2 regions of the Aerococcus sp. Group 2 genome follow, and region 2 is predicted to be linked to the other one. Evidence: riboswitches for the same ligand, from Rfam matches in the RefSeq annotation. Region 2 holds a riboswitch; the other holds the start of a gene.
The links. A riboswitch is a leader RNA that binds a small molecule or an ion and turns the genes downstream of it on or off. The one in region 2 is predicted to bind FMN.
Positions count from the first base shown of each region.

Region 1 (6,461 bases), on a different contig from region 2:
CGGTATGGTGATGAATAAAGTCAATAAGCAGCCACAGCCTTGAAGACTGGCCCCACAGCCCTGTAAGGTGTTGCCGAATTCTTCTAGCTCTTCTCCCTTTGACTTTTCTTCAACAATAATCTCATTGCCCTCTTCATCATACAACTTGCGGTATCTTGGCATGGAATCCTCTTCCTATAACAAAGGTTATTTTACAATATTTTTACAAATAATAAGTACTATCATCATAGCAAAAATGCCAGTAAAGGCCTAGTTTTTTCTCTAATAGAAGCCGTTCGCCTCTGACTTAGCAATGCGTTCTGCTCGACTGGGATAGTCCACATGGTGCAAGTAGAGACCATGTGCCTTGGCAGTGGGTCCCGCGGCGTTCCTGTCTTGAATCCTTAACAAGTCACTGAGATTCTCCACCGGACGCAGGCCATCGCCAATCTGCAAGCAAGTCCCCACAATAATCCGCACCATATTGTAGAGAAAACCATTGCCCTCAAAATAAAAAGTCAAAGCCTGACCGTCCTCAGAGACCTGACATTCCGCCCGGTAGATCTCCCGGTCAAAGACGGTTTTATCCGTTTTAGTGGAGCAGAAACTCTTAAAGTTATGCGCCCCTATTAAGGCCGGCAAGGCGGCTTGAATCCGAGAAACATCAGTACGATAGGGATGGTGGAGGACATAGTGGCGGTCAAAAGGCGAAACAAAGGGGGCTAGAGACACCTTATATAAGTAAGCTTTTCTCAAGGCATGGTAGCGAGCGTGGAAGTGTTTTTCCACTGGCTCAACTGCCTTCACACAAATAGCGTCATCTAAGATACTATTCAAAGCCCGTAATAGGCCCTCGGTTTCGATCTCTGAAGGGTAGTCAAAGTGAACCACTTGCCCCAGGGCATGGACACCAGAATCGGTACGGCCAGACCCATAGACAGGAATCTCTTGTCCCTTAGTCATTAATTTCAGGGCCTTTTCTAGGGCAGCCTGGATACTGGGACCATTGGGTTGGACTTGAAATCCCACATAGGGAGTACCATCATAAGCAATCGTCGCTTTATAGCGTTGTGGCATAATTATCAAACGCCTCTCTCCTTATATAATCACAAATAAATAGGAAAAGCCGGCCATCACTGCCAGCTTTTCGCTCTTGTCATTCTTTACTTGCCTTGGCCATTAGGACCTAAAGATTAATATTGCTAGGCAAACGCAAGCCACTAGCCCGATAGCCATGGTATCGCGTTGGTGCCAGTGGAGTAAACGATACTTGGTCCGTCCTTCGCCCCCTTGGTAGCCACGCGCTTCCATAGCAATGGATAAGTCGTAGGCGCGGTCAAAGGCCGAGACAAAGAGGGGCACCAAGATGGGAATAATGGCCTTGATCCGGCTCATTAAGGAGCCCTCGCTAAAGTCAACCCCACGGGCCCATTGAGCATCCATAATCTTGTCCGTCTCTTCTAATAAGGTTGGTACAAAGCGTAATGCAATGGACAGCATTAGGGCAATTTCGTGGACTGGAAGAATATTCTTTAAGGGCTTCATCAAACTTTCCAAGCCATCGGTAATATCCAGGGGTTTAGTGGTTAAGGTAAGAATGGTAGAAATGAAAATAATGTAAACGAAACGTAAAAAGATAAATAAGGCGTTCCATAAGCCTTCATCAGTGATAGCTAAAAAGCCCCATTGCCAGTAAACTTCCCCTGTCCGGGTAAAGAATAACTGCAAGGCCACCGTAATGAGGATCAATAGGATCATGGGCTTTAACCCTTTGAGAAAAATTTTCAAAGAAATTCCGGTAAGCCAGACAAAGGCCACCACTAAGAGTCCTAAGATCCCATAAGTCAGGCCATTATTGGCGAAGAAGATAAAGATCAGTAAGATGAACATGATGATCAATTTGGCCCGTGGATCCATTCGGTGGACCAGGGAATCCCCGTTCAAATAACGTCCCATAATAAATTTATTCTTCATCTTGAACCTCCCCTAGTTCAAAATAGTTAAGAATACTATCCGCAAGTTGGTCAACGGTTAGCGGATTGTCTTGGAGTTGAATCCCTGCTTTGTCAGCTAAAACCGCCTTAAATTCTAAACTATCAGGTAGTGACAGGCTATGGTCTCTGAGCCAGTCAGCATCAGAAAAGATTTCTTCTGTGGGCCCTTGACGGACCACCGTTCCTCGGTTCATCACAACAATATGATTGGCATATTGGGCAGCATCATTCATTTGATGGGTCACTAAAACCACCGTTAACTGGCGTTCCTTATAGAGTCGGTAGAACATGGCCATCATGTCCCGGTGCCCTTTAGGGTCCAAGCCAGCCGTGGGTTCGTCCAAGACTAAGACTTGGGGTTCCATGGCAAGGATCCCAGCAATGGCTACCCGACGCATTTGTCCACCCGATAAGTCGAAGGGCGATTGGTCATATAATTCACTTGGCAAACCAACCAGGTCCAGAGCTTCAATGGCTTTTTGACGAGCTTCTTCCTCACTAGCTCCGTAGTTTAAGGGGCCAAACATGACATCTTTAAGGACGGTTTCTTCAAAAAGTTGCGATTCAGGAAACTGAAAGACAATCCCTACTTGGCTACGAATACGGCGTAGGACTTCTCCTTTAGAGTTCTTGGTCACCTGGTCTGGCCCAATTTGAACGGTACCTTGGGTAGGCTTCAAGAGGCCATTAAGGTGTTTGATGGCGGTTGATTTTCCACTACCGGTATGGCCAATAAAGGCGGTAAAACTTTGGTCGGGAATGGTTAAATTCACATCATGCAAAGACAAGGTTTCAAAGGGAGTACCTGCCCCATAGGCATAACTTACGCCTTGGAATTCAATTTGCATAACCAGTCCACCAACCCTTCTTCAGTATAATAATCTGTTTCAAATGAAAAACCACCTTGGGCTAGGGCATTTTTTAATTGCACACTAAAGGGCACGCCCAGCCCCATATCGATCAACTTATCCCCATAAGAAAATATTTCTGCCGGTTTGCCCTCATTAACGATTTCTCCCTGACGAAAAACCAAAATCCGGTCGGCACTGGCCGCTTCACTTAAATCATGGGTAATGGATAGGACGGTGAGCTGGCTCTTTTCCTTCAGGCGGCGGATAACCTCCATCACTTCTTCGCGCCCTTCTGGATCCAGCATGGAGGTGGCTTCATCCAAAATAATCACCCGGGGCTGGAGAGCAATAATACCTGCAATGGCTACCCGTTGTTTTTGCCCTCCTGATAAGTTACTGGGTTCATATTGGCGATAAGCCGACATGCCGACCTCTTCTAAGGCCCAATTGACCCGCTCGACCATTTCATGGTGTGGTACCGCAGCATTCTCTAAGCCAAAGGCCACATCGTCTTCAACCGTGGCTCCAACGAATTGGTTGTCAGGATTTTGAAAGACCAGGCCGATATTTTGCCGGATCGTCCAGACATTGGCTTCATTAAGTGTTAAACCCGCCACGGTAATCTGGCCGGATTCCGCTTCTAATAACCCATCAATTAGTTTGGCCATGGTAGATTTTCCTGAGCCATTATGACCGATAATGGCTACCCATTCTTGGTCAAAGATATCAAAAGAAACCTGTTTGATGGTTTGTTTGTCTTCTTCCTTATCATAGCGAAAGCTAACATCTTTGACAGAGATGATCGACTCCAAGTTGTCTCCCCATTTCTAAAATAAAACCCTCCGTTCTAATTAACGGAGGGGCTATAGTTATCGTATTCACTCTTCTCCTATCAGACTTTACTGTCGGTACTAGAATTACACTAGTTCATTCCTATCAATCCCTTGATAGCTTGCGGACTTTTACCGCCGGTCGGGAAACGCTCCCTGCCCCGAAGATATCTGTAAATCTCTTATTAGTGTAACGGAACCAGTGCTATATTTCAACTGATTTATCACTTATTATCTTCAATTAGTGCCCGTCCCACATAGTCTGTCCAAGCCTTGACCCCTGCTTTTGAGAAGTGGATGCCATCTTGGCTGAGCCAATCGGCTTGGGCATTTTGATCATAGTAACCAGACCAATCAATTAATTGACAGTCCTTCCTGCTATCAGCGGTTGCCTTCAAGGCCTCGTTGACTTGTTGGCGCCAAGGCCGGTTGACATGGGTATTGACCAGGTAAATCTTCTTACCTTCAAAGCGTTTCAGTAATTGGTTGATTTGTTGGGAAGTAAAGCCACCATTGGCGCCTAAATCTACCACCACTTTATCCTGGATCTCATTATCAGCGCTAAAGCTATCAATCAGTTCACCAGCTTGGTAGACTTGGAGTCCCACCTTGGCACAGATATTTGACCGTGGGAAGAGAGCCGTAATCCCCTTAGAGACATCGATGGTTAAGGAGTCTCCTAAGAAGGTAAAACTGAGGCCGTTAGCCTGATAGAGGACCCCATTAGAGAAGTCACTCACGATGGCCTGTTGGTCTTGGCTGAGCGACTGCCGGTATTTTTCAATATCTTCGTCATTATCACTAGCAATGGTATGCTTTTCCCGGTTGGCTTGTTCGATAGCTTCTCGGGCCTCCCGCGCTTCAGCCTCGGACTTGAGCACCACTTCTCCCTTGGGTGCTGTCACTAGGGCAAAGAGCGCTAAGCCTAGGACCAGGGTAAAGCCCCAAAAGAGGACTTTTTGGTACCAGGGAGTCTCCTTAGCCCGGACTTGACGAAAACCAGTAATTAAACGGAGCGGCTCCCCTTTAGGTCGTATATAAATCGGTATTGTCACTAAGCGCTGGTTAACTAGGGCGTCTAGGAGTAGACCAATCACAAAGATCGCTAAGACCTGTAACCAGGGTTGCATGGTAAACCAGTTTTGTTGACTGGCATGGGCAGTAAAGACAATATAGATGGGATAGTAGGTCAGATAGACGAAATAATTCTTCCGCCCGATAAAGGCCAAGGGCTTAAAGCGAAGAGCCTTACCAATAAAGGACTGGTCTTGGACAATAGCTAAAACAAATAAGACTACCAATAGGTCAAAGACCAACATGCCCCCATAATAGGTCCACAGGGATGAATCGGTCAAGAACTTCATCAAGACTGCTAATATACCAGCAGTCACTAGGGCAATTAAGTCTGGCGTCCAAGACGTCTTAAGCAGCCGATCTGAGAAGCCTATGATTTCTTCCCCCATCAAGAAAGCGATACTCCCTAATAAAAAGGAAAATAAGCGGCTATCGGTCCCATAGTAGGCCCGACTGGGGTCTTGACCCGGAGTAAAGAGAAAAGCCATCCAGGCCACTGACATCAAGGCTAAGACGATCAAAAAATAAGTAAAACGCTGTTTGGTCAGTCGCCGTCTCAGTAAGCCATAGATGAAATAAAAGACCACCAGCGACTGTAGGTAGACTCCCAAGTACCAGAGATGGGTCAAAAGCGAGGGGTGGAGAAATTCAGCAAAATAGGAAGACCCGATGGCAATCTGATACCAGTTATTGACAAAGGCCAAGCTGGAAAAGACCACTGGGCGGATATTGGTTAACAGCTCAGCTTGAAAAAGGAGTAAGAGCGCTAGTAAGAGAATAATAAAAAAGACCAAGGGCCAAAACATCTTCCCTAAGCGCCTGAAAAATTGCCAGCCCAGTCTGAAGGACTTGCCCTCCCTTAAGCGGCGTTCTAACTGACTGGTCACCAAATAACCCGATAGGATTAAGAATATATCCACCGCTAAAAAGCCACCCGGCAAGGAATTGGTGAAGAAATGATAACAAATGATGGCAAGCATGGCAAAGAGCCTCAGGGTATCTAGCTGAGGTAAATATAGCCGTTCTTGGCGCATGGGGAAACCTCTTCTCTATGAATGTTCATTAACATTATTATTATAACAAATATTCTCTATCGAAAACTAAAAAAGCGCAAAAAAAAAAGACATATAAAATGTCTCAATAAAAAACAAACTTTTTCACCCCTAGACTTCTGCCTAGGGATGAAAGAGCTAGACTCGAAAAGAGACAAAGGTCTCCTTCCATCATCATAACACTCAAAAGTTTTATACTAATTCGATAATCGCCATTGGAGCGTTGTCGCCGCGACGTGGTTCGGTTTTTAAAATACGAGTATAACCACCTTGACGGTCAGCGTAACGTTCACCTAAGTCATTGAATAACTTTTGAAGAACGGTTTCAATAACGATTTTTTCGTCTTCAACACGAACATCGCTCACTTCATTACGTAAGTAACTTGCTGCGCGACGACGAGAAGCCAGATCGCCTTTTTTACCTAAAGTGATCATTTTTTCAGCAGTTTTACGAATTTCTTTAGCGCGAGTTTCAGTCGTGGTAATGCGTTCGTTGATTAATAAGTCAGTAGTTAAATCACGTAATAAGGCTTTACGTTGGGAGCTACTACGACCTAATTTACGGTAACTCATTCTTAGTATTCCTCCTTCTTAAAGATATTAGTCATCATCTTTTAAAGATAAGTCTAATGCGTCGAGTTTGCCTTTGACTTCGTCTAATGATTTACGTCCCAGGTTACG
Region 1 is NZ_CAJHPA010000006.1:58,503-64,963, forward strand. Features, by position in the region: gene JFU01_RS07955 (hypothetical protein) at 1-162, opposite strand, end outside; gene truA (tRNA pseudouridine(38-40) synthase TruA) at 262-1,056, opposite strand; gene JFU01_RS07965 (energy-coupling factor transporter transmembrane component T family protein) at 1,159-1,953, opposite strand; gene JFU01_RS07970 (energy-coupling factor ABC transporter ATP-binding protein) at 1,943-2,821, opposite strand; gene JFU01_RS07975 (energy-coupling factor ABC transporter ATP-binding protein) at 2,797-3,636, opposite strand; FMN riboswitch at 3,702-3,827, opposite strand; gene JFU01_RS07980 (acyltransferase family protein) at 3,879-5,762, opposite strand; gene rplQ (50S ribosomal protein L17) at 5,973-6,353, opposite strand; gene JFU01_RS07990 (DNA-directed RNA polymerase subunit alpha) at 6,381-6,461, opposite strand, start outside.
Region 1: it holds a riboswitch for FMN, as region 2 does, so the genes downstream of both, JFU01_RS07975 (energy-coupling factor ABC transporter ATP-binding protein) here and JFU01_RS07600 (ECF transporter S component) in region 2, are expected to answer to the same signal.

Region 2 (6,461 bases):
ATCAATACGACTTTGTAATTCTTACTAAGTCTGATCTCAATAATTTAGCCTTTATTTAATTTTTGGGATAGCTATCCCAAGGATTGTATATTAAAAATCAAATTCTTATGTTTTAATGTAATAAGACTATTTGTTTTTACGCATCAAGACTGCATGTGTATCATAACTGTTTTTCTAAAAAGCAAGCCAACTATTTAAAAAGACATTTACTATCAACATGATTGAGATTAAAAACAAAAAGGACGACTGGATAATTTTCCAAGTCGTCTTTAATTTTTCTTACAGAAGGGAGTAATATTTAAATGGATACATCAACAGACCAAACAATGGCCAAGCTACTGAGTAAATTAGACCAGCGGCGCTTAAATATTATCAAATACCTCATTAGCAGTGACCAAGAAATGGTGGCCATCAAAGATTTAAAAAACCATTTTAATTGTTCATCACAGACAATAATTTCTGACTTAAAGCAACTCATTCTAATTTTTCCTGACAAACTACAGTTTGAAATGAAATATAAATACATCAAATTAGTTGCTTCTACCCCGCCTCAGGTTAATGCGTTTTATCCTTACTTTTTTAGCAATAGTATTTATTTCATTTTAATACGGACCATTTTCAGTCAAAAAATTTACTATATTTCTTATATGTGCGAAAAGTTATTCGTTAGTCGGTCTACTCTTTATCGCATCATTGATTCCATTAACCAATTTTTTACCAGTTATTATCCAAGTCTCAGTCTCACCATGAACCCCTTTACTATTGAGGGACCCGAACGTGAGGTAAGGAAATTTTATTACGATTTTTTTGAATTTGGTTACCAGTTAACCCAATGGCCTTTTAATGAGGTGAGTCATCAGGACATTAACAAAATCTCACTCTACTTAAGGCACTCCATGCCTAGCCTAGGACTTTATAGTAGTCACCCCATGTTCCCCATTATTCTTGCCATCAATTTAATTCGTTATAAGCATAAAGACCTGGTCCAAGACAGTTACTTACCAAGGGACCTATCGAGCTTACAAGAATCCTTAACCGCCACAAAAGCCCAATTTACTATCTTTGATATCGAGTATCGCCTAAAGGTATCCATCAATTCTGAAGCCGTCCGTCAACTCTTAGTCGGTCTAGCAACACACACCACCTACTTATCTATCCAAGCCTTACAAGAAGAAATTCGTTCTTCAAATGATCATTCTCAAGCCGTCGCTAACTTCTTTAAAGAATTGGATCAACTAACGACCAGCCAGCAATTAAGTCCTTTAGACCAAGATAAGAAGGATTTGTTGCTTTTATTACTCTATAATTGCTGCCAGGATAAGCTCGATTTAAAGGAAAATGAAAATTATTCTAAGATGCAATTGACTGCTTTAGAAATCAGTAATTTAAAGGAAAAATGGGAACTCATCCTTCCCGGCTTTAACGCCCGTCTACAGCCAATTCTAGAAAGTTTTCAATCCTATTTCAGTAAAGGGCTAATGGCCAAGCGTACGGCTATTATGTTTTCTTATGTCTATTCATTTTATCCCTTAACGATCAATCATTTTTATAAGGACTATAAACGCCTAAATATCGCGGTTTATACCGGTCGTTTCTACAGTACTGGAGAAATCTGTGGAAAACTCCACCTGTTTTTCGGCTCATTAATTGAGGTCACCCCCATCACAGATACTTACTTTATGGAAGACCTAGACCATTCAAGGATTGATATTTTATTAACCACCTACCCCTTATTTAATCTTAAGGGCATAACCATTCATACAATAAAGGATGATCTAACGACTGAAGATTTAGGTTGGATTTACCAAATGATTAACCAACTCAAATTTTCTTAAAGTCCAGGAAGAAGACTACCATCTTCACAACACGAAACATATAAAAATACCAGCTTAAGGAGCCAAGCAAGTATTAGCTTCTCATTAAGCTGGTGTCTTTTTTATTTCAATGGCAAGGGATTTACCTAGCAAATAATAACTGCCCTGAACTAAACTAAACGCCGCTTAGCCACAGGTAAGGCAGCCGATAAAACAATAAAGTTAGCTATCGAAATAATCAGACCCTTGAGTAAATTAAAGGGAACTATGCCATAAAGAATATATTCCTGCATGTTAGGAATTTCGAAATTCATCACAGCCATATAGAAGGGAGTAATGACATAGTAGTTAGCCAAGGAAAGGACAAACGTCATTAATACGCTACCGATTGCAAAAGCAAAGCAGACTTTGACATAGTACTTAGCCCTTTCAACTTGTTTGCTCAAACGAAGATCATAATTACGTAAAATATAGTAAATTGGCAAGCAATAAGAAAGAGTAGCTATGAAAGAAGCCATATCTCCAATTGGGTAACCTGCATTACCGCCTGTTTGCATATAGTGTAAAAAGTTCCGTACAAAAGCAGCCCCTGCACCACTCCATGGACCAAATAAAAAGGTGGTGAATAGGATCGGTACATCAGAAAAATCGACCTTTAAGAAAGGTATAGCAGGCAATATCGGAAAAGAAAACATCATAAGGATAAAGGCAATAGCCCCCATAACTGCGGTAACAATTAACTGACGTGTACTTGTTTTCATAACAATTTCCCCTTTCTTCTTCTCAGTCAGGGTTAATTGTTATTTCTTGAAAATAAAAAATTCCTTTCACCGAAAGTCTTCAATGAAAAGAATTAATTAGTAAGTATTTACTATCTTCTCCCATTCTGACTTTACAGTCGGTACTAGAATTTCACTAGTTCTATCAGCTCACTGATTCGCGGACTATCACCGCCGATCGGGAATCTAACCCTGCCCCGAAGATTTCATTTATTTAATTTTACAAATAAATTATAACCCCATTATAGGAGAAATGCAAGCGTTTTATTTTTGTAAGGCATATTGTTTTAAACGCTCAACTTCAGCTTTTAATAATGGCCGGTATTCACCCACCCCTAGACCTTCAGTCGTTAAAAAACCATAGCGTTCTCGGTTCAAACGTTTTACGGGATGGCCAACTGCTTCAAGCATCTTACGAACTTGACGATTACGTCCTTCATGAATTGTCAACTCAACGGTTGCATTTTCCTTAGCAGCCTTATTTTTCCGAATGCGCGCCTTAGCCTTAGCGGTTTTTTGCCCGTCTATCACTAGACCTTCTTCTAAGCGCTTAAGAGCATCGGGGCTAGGATAGCCCTTTACCTTAGCCACGTAAACCTTATCAATTTCGTAACGAGGATGCATTAATAAATTGGCAAATTCCCCATCATTGGTTAAAAGTAAGACTCCAGTCGTATGATAATCTAAGCGCCCGATAGGATAAATACGTTGGGGGATCTCTTTAAGATAATCAACCACTACTTTTCTGCCCTTATCATCAGCAACAGAAGAAATGACCCCATCCGGCTTATTGAATAAGTAGTAAACGGGTTCTTCTTTGTATATAGGCACCTGGTCAACTTCAACGAGGTCCTTCTTGGTGACCTTAGTGCCGAGTTCAGTAACCACCTGGCCGTTGACCTGCACCCGACCAGCAAGGATTAATTTTTCGGCATCACGTCTCGAAGCCACACCAGCATGGGCAATGACCTTTTGTAATCTTTCCATTATTTATCTCCTTCTTCATCAAATAAGCCCTTATCTTCCTCATCTTCAGGTAAAAGCGATGATATATCAGGGAGGTCGGCTATTGAATTCAATCCAAAATATTGATAAAAATAATTAGTTACTTGGTAAAGAATCGGACGTCCAGGACCCTCTTTTCGCCCTGCTTCTTCAATCAAATCATGCAATAAGAGGCGTTTAATCATGGCTTGCGATTGAACTCCCCTGATTTCATCAATTTCTAATCGGGTAATTGGGCCTTGGTAGGCAATCACTGCCAAGGTTTCCAAGGCTTGTTGGGACAGCTTCAAAGCAAAAGGACTGACTGCATATTTTTGGATTAAGTCAGCATAGATCTTTTGAGTCAGTAATTGATAGCGCCCCCCTAGACATACTAATTCTAGCCCCCGCTGACTATCAGTTTTTAATTTTTTGTCTAAGTTCCATAAACTATACTGGACCTTTTCTTTAGAAAGATCTAAAAGATTAGCTAGTTCCTCTAGGCTAAGACCTTCCTCACCAGCAACGAATAATAAACTTTCGCAAGCACCCTCAATGGTCAATCCCCATCATCCTTCTTTTGTATGCTTATATCTGCAGCAATCTGATCTTGCTGGATAAGTAATTTTCCTTGTTTAACTAATTGTAACAGAGCCAAAAAATAAGTCACCACTTTCTCTCTGTTAGGCTGATTCGAACTCAGCAAAGAAAAAAAGGACAAGTGGTCTGACTCTTGGTCCAAGGCTTCTTCGATACTCATAATCGCCTCATCAATTGTAAAAGTTTCCCCTTTTACAGTTCTTTCAAGTGGTTGTTCCTGCTTCAAGCGTAAAAACATTTTTTTAAAGGCCGATAAGAGGTCTTCACTGCTTACTTCGTTTTCAGGTAAAGGCACAACGGCTTGTAAATCCGAGAGGTCACTGGCCTCTTTAGAGTAACTCAAAGACCGGTCAGCTTGTTTTTCTTCTAAGATGGCTGAGACAGCTTTATATTGCTTATAGGTTAGTAATTGTTGGACTAAATCGGCTCGTGGATCGTCTTCCTCTTCTTTTTCCATAGCTTTTTTGGGTAAGAGTAATTTAGTCTTAATTTCAATTAAACTGGCCGCCATAATCAAGTAGTCACTGGCTAGTTCCAAGTCCCTTTTTTGATGGCGGTGAATTGTTTCTAGATATTGGTTGGTGATATCAACAATGGGAATATCAAAAATATCAACTTCCATCTGCTTAATTAAGTGCAAAAGCAAATCTAGCGGCCCCTCAAAAGCCGCTAGATCGATGTGTAATTCATCATTAGAAGTTTCAGTGTTTTCTTGCTTAGTTTTATTCATAAACCTTCCCCATCGTGATGAATAATATGTGGCATGGTACGTTGCTCATGTAAGGCCCATCCTTTTAAGATATCAGACATAGCTAGTGAGCCGCTAATGGTATACATAGGAAATTCCTGGGTTAAAGCAGTCAGCATGGCATAGGTAATCTCATTTTGGTCGAAAGAAGGATTAACTGAGCTATAACGTACTAATACTAATTCTTTTTCCTCATCTTGGTCAAAACCAATAATACCGACAATATTATCGGTTTCTTCATCACGCCATAAATAGAGTTGACGTTTACCTGTTTTTATACGCTTCATTTCTGCCATCAAGTCATCCATAGACTTATAGGCATCTAGATAAGATAACAAACCCATAACTACTTTCTCATAATTTGAAATGTATGAAATTAGCATAACTCACCTAACCTCTCTTAAAGATTCTATGGTTCATAGACTATCACAAACGCCCCAAAAAGAAAATACTCACTTTTCTAAGCAAATATCCAATACCATAAAAATAGAAAACTTTTTGAAATCACATTCCTAAATATCTAAGGCCTTAAAGACATTAGTTAAGGAATCCTCAAAGACCAGCGTATCTTTTCTATCTACTTGAATCTTTGTTTTATTAATGACTGCTAAATAAGAGCCATTAAAATAATCAATTAAACCAGCGGCAGGATAGACTCTTAAAGAAGTCCCAGCAACGATCATCAAATCCGCTTGCTCAATGGCTCTAACCGCCCCTAATATCTCTTTTTGATCGAGTGCCTCTTGGTAAAGAACGACATTAGGACGTACGATGGCCTGGTCAAAGCTGCATCGTGGGATCCCTTGCTCATCTTTTTCTAAGTCTTCTGTCCGATAGTGTCGTTTACATTTTAGACAGTAATTATCCCAGACATTGCCATGTAATTCATAGACTTTTTGACTTCCCGCCTCTTGGTGAAGACCATCGATATTTTGAGTGACAATGGCAACTTCTTTCCCCTTAGCTTCTAAATCAGCTAAATAGCGGTGACAGGCATTGGGTTTAGCATCTGGATAAACTAAATGATCAAAGTAATAGTCAAAAAATATTTGGGGATATTTCTCAAAGAAAGAATGTGAAATAATTTCTTCTGCACTGACCTGATATCCAGAATCTTGCATAAATAAACCATCCGCAGAACGAAAATCAGGAATGCCACTTGCTGTGGATACTCCTGCTCCTCCAAAGAAGACGATCCGATCACTTTCATAAATCATATTTTTTAAAGTTTCGATCTTATTCATTACCAGCCCTCCTATAGTTCTATTGTATCAAAGTTTAGCATGATCTTCGAATGGCTTTTCCTTTCAATTCCTTTCTATGCCTATTAAAGTAATGATATAATAATATCAACTTAAATGTAGAAAGGACCTATTTAATGAAGCCATTCAAGAAAATCATTGCCTTGGCCTGCCTCTGTGCTGCCTTATTCTTTCTAAGTGCTTGCTCTTCGCAAAACAAAACCGATGACCTATTTTTTAGTGATCTCTTTACCACCTGGCAAAAGAAACAGGAAGCAGCTAGCCAAGTGGATAA
Region 2 is NZ_CAJHPA010000005.1:123,453-129,913, reverse strand. Features, by position in the region: gene JFU01_RS07605 (helix-turn-helix domain-containing protein) at 303-1,835, shown strand; gene JFU01_RS07600 (ECF transporter S component) at 1,985-2,575, opposite strand; FMN riboswitch at 2,684-2,802, opposite strand; gene JFU01_RS07595 (pseudouridine synthase) at 2,858-3,580, opposite strand; gene scpB (SMC-Scp complex subunit ScpB) at 3,580-4,140, opposite strand; gene JFU01_RS07585 (segregation and condensation protein A) at 4,137-4,907, opposite strand; gene JFU01_RS07580 (reductase) at 4,904-5,269, opposite strand; gene JFU01_RS07575 (NAD-dependent protein deacylase) at 5,438-6,169, opposite strand; gene JFU01_RS07570 (FxLYD domain-containing protein) at 6,304-6,461, shown strand, end outside.